2 regions of the Streptomyces sp. NPDC018263 genome follow, and region 1 is predicted to be linked to the other one. Evidence: riboswitches for the same ligand, from Rfam matches in the RefSeq annotation. Region 1 holds a riboswitch; the other holds the start of a gene.
What was found. Region 1 has a riboswitch for glycine ahead of gcvP (aminomethyl-transferring glycine dehydrogenase). Riboswitches for the same ligand answer to the same signal wherever they lie in the genome.
Positions count from the first base shown of each region.

Region 1 (2,456 bases):
CACGATCTCGACACCGCCGGCGCGCAGGCCCCCGGCGAGGATCGTGGCGTAGCGGTGGGTGCGGCGGGCGATGGTCCGCAGCCCGTCCGGGCCGTGGTAGACGGCGTACATGCCGGCCATGACGGCGAGCAGCACCTGGGCGGTGCAGATGTTGCTGGTGGCCTTCTCGCGGCGGATGTGCTGCTCACGGGTCTGGAGCGCGAGGCGGTAGGCGCGGTGCCCGTCGGCGTCGACGGACACGCCGACCAGCCGGCCGGGCAGGCTGCGGGCGAACTTCTCGTGCACGGCCATGTAGCCGGCGTGCGGCCCGCCGAAGCCCATGGGGACGCCGAAGCGCTGGGTGGTGCCGATGGCGATGTCCGCGCCCAGCTCGCCGGGCGACGTGAGCAGGGTGAGCGCGAGCAGGTCGGCGGCGACGGTGACGAGGGCGCCCAGCTCGTGCGCCTGCTCGATCACCGGCTTCAGGTCGCGCACGGCACCCAAGGCGCCGGGGTACTGGAGCAGGACGCCGGTGATGTCGCGGGCGGCGATGTCGGCCGGGATGCCGTCGCTCAGGTCGGCGACGACGACCTCGACACCGGCCGGCTCGGCGCGGGTCTCGATGACGGCGATGGTCTGCGGCAGGGTGTCCGCGTCGACCAGGAAGAGGCCCTTCTTGTTCTTGCCCATGCGCCGGGAGAGCGCCATCGCCTCGGCGGCGGCGGTGCCCTCGTCCAGCAGGGACGCGCCGGAGGTGGGCAGCCCGGTGAGGTCCGCGACCATGGTCTGGAAGTTCAGCAGGGCCTCCAGCCGGCCCTGGGAGATCTCCGGCTGGTACGGCGTGTAGGCCGTGTACCAGGCGGGGTTCTCCATGACGTTGCGCAGGATGACCGGCGGGGTGAAGGTGCCGTGGTAACCCAGGCCGATCATGGAGCCGAGCACCTCGTTGTGGTCCGCGAGACCGCGCAGCTCGGCGATCACCTCGGCCTCGGTGCGGGCGCCGGGCAGGTCGAGCGCGTCGGCGTTCTTGATGACGTCCGGCACGGCGGCGGCGGTCAGCTCGTCGAGGGAGCCGTAACCGACCTGCGCGAGCATCTTGGCGCGCGCCTCCTGGTCGGGCCCGATGTGGCGCTGCTCGAAGGGGATGCCCGCTTCGAGCTCGGTGAGCGGAATGCGAGGGGCGGTCATGTGCGGAGGCCTCCTGGTCTGACGCGACCTGCGAGGGGCACCACGGCTCGGGTGCCCACCGGCCTCCCCCTCTGTCATCTCGTACCTGAGAGCTTCACCGGGGGTTTCGCGGACCCCGGCTTGCACCGTCGGTGAGAGCGGGAGTCATGGACGCCCGCCCTGCTTTCCAGAGTGACCTCGTCCGTGCGGTACGGGGGCCTGAGAGATTCCGGGGAGGAGTTGCTCCTTCGGCGCCTCCGCATGTGATCGGAGGACTCTCCCGCACGGGGTCAGCAGCCGAGTTCAGCCTACCAGCGGGGTCCTGAGCGCGGCGTTCGAGTGGCCGACCGGCTGATTCTGCTCTTTTGTGGTGCTTACGGATGAGTTGCGACCATGTGAAGGGAGAGGGATCGTGCAGACCGACATCGATCCGCGCAGCCTGATCGGCCGCAAGGCGTTCGACCGCGCCGGCACCAAGATCGGCACCATAGACGAGGTGTACCTCGACGACGCGACCGGCGTCCCGGAGTGGGCGGCGGTGCGCACCGGCCTCTTCTCCCGCGACGCGTTCGTCCCGCTGGAGCCCAGCGAACTGGTCGACGGCGCCCTCCGCGTCCCCTTCGAACGCGCCCTCATCAAGGACGCCCCCGACTTCGGCGTGGGCCGCCACCTCTCCCCCGAGCAGGAACTCCAGCTCTACCACCACTACGGGCTCGACGTGGGCCCCTCCGCCCGGCCCACCCCGGACCGCGACTTCGGCCATGTGGCGGGCACCGAGGAGTCCTGAGCCGCTCCCCTCATCCGCCGTCCGTCTCCCCCTCCGCGACGGCCGCCTCCGCCTGGGCCACCAGCGGGAGCGGGTCGGCCGGTTCCAGCCCGGCCTCGTCGGACCGGAAAGTCCGTACCCGGCCGGGCGCGGAGAGCGGGGTCTCGAAGCGCACGGTGACCCGCCCCAGGCCGCTGCCCTGCACCCACCCGTGCCCGTACTCCGGGTGCCGTACGTCCTGGCCCGCCCGCCACTCCGGCGCGGCGGGCTCGGGTCTCTCCGGGCCGAAGGCGGGCGAGGACTCCTCCGGGGTCTCCTCGGGCAGCTCCCCCGCCGCCTGGGCGAACAGGTCCTCCTGGGTGTAGTCGGCGAGCCCGGACACGCCGACGCCCAGCAGCCGCACCCCGCCCGTGGTGTCCACCGACTCCAGCAGCCGCGCGGCCGCCTCCCGGATGACCGCGAGGTCGTCCGTGGGCCCCCGTAGTGTCTCGGAGCGGGTCAGGGTGGAGAAGTCGTACCGCCGCACCTTCAGCACGATGGTGCG
Region 1 covers NZ_JBVHFA010000010.1:9,841-12,296, reverse strand. The annotation lists gene gcvP (aminomethyl-transferring glycine dehydrogenase) at 1-1,167, opposite strand, end outside; glycine riboswitch at 1,344-1,439, opposite strand; gene ACZ3HQ_RS27035 (PRC-barrel domain-containing protein) at 1,559-1,933, shown strand; partial or broken gene ACZ3HQ_RS27030 (DNA polymerase IV) at 1,852-2,456, opposite strand, start outside.

Region 2 (2,456 bases), on a different contig from region 1:
CGGTCCAGCAGGACGACCGAGCCGCAGCCGGCCGGGCTCTCGCCGCGCTCCACGGCGTCCAGCAGGCGGGCGGTGGTGCCGCGGTGACGGCGGAAGGCGTACCGGGAGACGCCCCGGCCGCGCTCGCGCTGGCCGCGCCGGGCGGTGTCCGCGGGCACGTCGAGCAGGATCAGGTGCAGGGTGCCGCCTCTGCGGCGCGCCTCGCGGGCGAGCCAGGCGCGCACCCAGGACTGGGTGCCGCAGTCGTGCACGACGACGCCCTCGCCGGAGGCCAGCGCGCGGCGCAGCCCGGCGTAGTGGGCCAGGCGGACCAGCGGGCGGTAGAGCGCGTAGGGCAGCGCGGCGGGCAGGCGGGCGGCCCAGCGGTCGCGGGCGTCCTGGGAGTCGACGCGGCGGCCGGGGACCGTACGGCGCATCAGGGTGGACTTGCCGCTGCCGGGCAGCCCGGTGACGACGGCGAGGTCGCCCGGGCCGAAGCGGAGGGTGCGGGGGCCGCCGCCGGGGCGGTCGCGCAGGTCGCGGACGAGGGGTGCGGGGCGCTCCGCCTGCCCCCGGGCGCCCGCGCAGGGCCGCTGCCGCACCGGGATGCCGGTGGTCGTGGCGTACACCGTGGTCCTGTTCACCGTGATCGTCCCTCCCCAGTGGGCCTGGGTCTTCCCCTGCCCAACCAATGTAAAGAGAAGGTAATGCGCGAGGTCGCCGGACGGGTCCCGGAACCGCTACGGGCATGTCACAGCCGGTGGCCCCTTCAGGGCCGGGCCCCGCCGTGCGATGATGTGCCCGCCAACTGCATACCGGCCGTTTGAATCCGCGCGGGAGAGTCCCCATCCGGGGCGCCGAAGGAGCAAGTCCCTCCCTTGAATCTCTCAGGCACCGTTACCGCGTGGGCGAGGCACATCTGAAAAGCGGGCCGCTGACGCCAGTGGCCCCACCCAAGGTGCAAGCCAGTGACACCCCCCCTGTGGGCCTGTCATGGCGAACCTCTCAGGTTCCGATGACAGATGGGGAGGAACGTTCCTCGCCCCATCCCCCGTTGCCCTGGGAGACGACCGATGAGTAGCACAGCCCCCAACGCCCCGCGCCGTACCGCGCTCGACGCCGTGCACCGCTCGCTCGGCGCGACGATGACCGACTTCGCCGGCTGGGACATGCCCCTGCGCTACGGCTCCGAGCGCGACGAGCACCAGGCGGTGCGCACCCGGGCCGGGCTGTTCGACCTCTCGCACATGGGCGAGATCACGGTGACCGGCCCCGAGGCCGCCGCCCTCCTCAACTACGCCCTCGTCGGCGACCTGGCCTCGGTCGGCGTCGGCCGGGCCCGCTACACCATGATCTGCCGCGCCGACGGCGGCATCCTGGACGACCTGATCGTCTACCGGCTCGCCGAGCACGAGTACATGGTGGTGGCCAACGCCTCCAACGCCCAGGTCGTGCTGGACGCGCTGACCGAGCGCGCGGCCGGCTTCGACGCCGAGGTCCGCGACGACCGCGACGCCTACGCGCTGCTCGCCGTCCAGGGCCCCGAGGCCCCCGGCATCCTCAAGGCCGTCACCGACGCCGACCTCGACGGCCTGAAGTACTACGCCGGGCTGCCCGGCACCGTCGCGGGCGTCCCCGCGCTGATCGCCCGTACCGGCTACACCGGCGAGGACGGCTTCGAGCTGTTCGTACGGCCCGAGCACGCGCCGCGGCTCTGGGAGACGCTGCTGGAGGCCGGTTCCGCCGCCGGTCTGGTGCCGTGCGGGCTGTCCTGCCGGGACACCCTGCGCCTGGAGGCGGGCATGCCGCTGTACGGGCACGAGCTGACCACCGAGCTGACCCCCTTCGACGCCGGTCTGGGCCGCGTGGTGAAGTTCGGCAAGGAGGGCGACTTCGTCGGCCGCGAGGCGCTCGCGAAGGCCGCCGAGCGTGCCGAGACCCGGCCGCCGCGTGTCCTGGTCGGCCTGATCGCCGAGGGCCGCCGGGTGCCGCGCGCCGGGTACTCCGTCGTCGCCGGCGGCGAGGTGATCGGCGAGGTCACCTCCGGTGCCCCCTCCCCCACCCTCGGCAAGCCGCTGGCCATCGCCTACGTCGACGCCGCGCACGCCGCCCCCGGCAGCACCGGTGTGGGCGTGGACATCCGGGGCAGCCACGAGCCGTACGAGGTCGTGGCGCTGCCCTTCTACAAGCGCGCCAAGTAGACACTGGCACCGGGTCCGGCCGTCCCCGGCGTGACCCTGCGCACATTCACCCGCTCTTCAGCGGTTCGAGCCCTTTTCGCCCGACGAGCACGTCCTCGCGTACAGGAGAATCCAGGTCATGAGCAACCCGCAGCAGTTGAGTTACAGCAAGGAGCACGAGTGGCTGTCGGCCGCCGAGGGCGGCGCGTCGACGGTCGGCATCACCGAGCACGCGGCCAACGCGCTCGGCGATGTGGTCTTCGTGCAGCTTCCCGAGGTCGGCGCCCAGGTCACCGC
Region 2 covers NZ_JBVHFA010000001.1:203,389-205,844, forward strand. The annotation lists gene ACZ3HQ_RS00950 (AAA family ATPase) at 1-623, opposite strand, end outside; glycine riboswitch at 804-892, shown strand; glycine riboswitch at 893-1,011, shown strand; gene gcvT (glycine cleavage system aminomethyltransferase GcvT) at 1,053-2,180, shown strand; gene gcvH (glycine cleavage system protein GcvH) at 2,299-2,456, shown strand, end outside.
Region 2: linked by a shared signal. The riboswitch ahead of gcvT (glycine cleavage system aminomethyltransferase GcvT) and the one ahead of gcvP (aminomethyl-transferring glycine dehydrogenase) in region 1 are both predicted to bind glycine.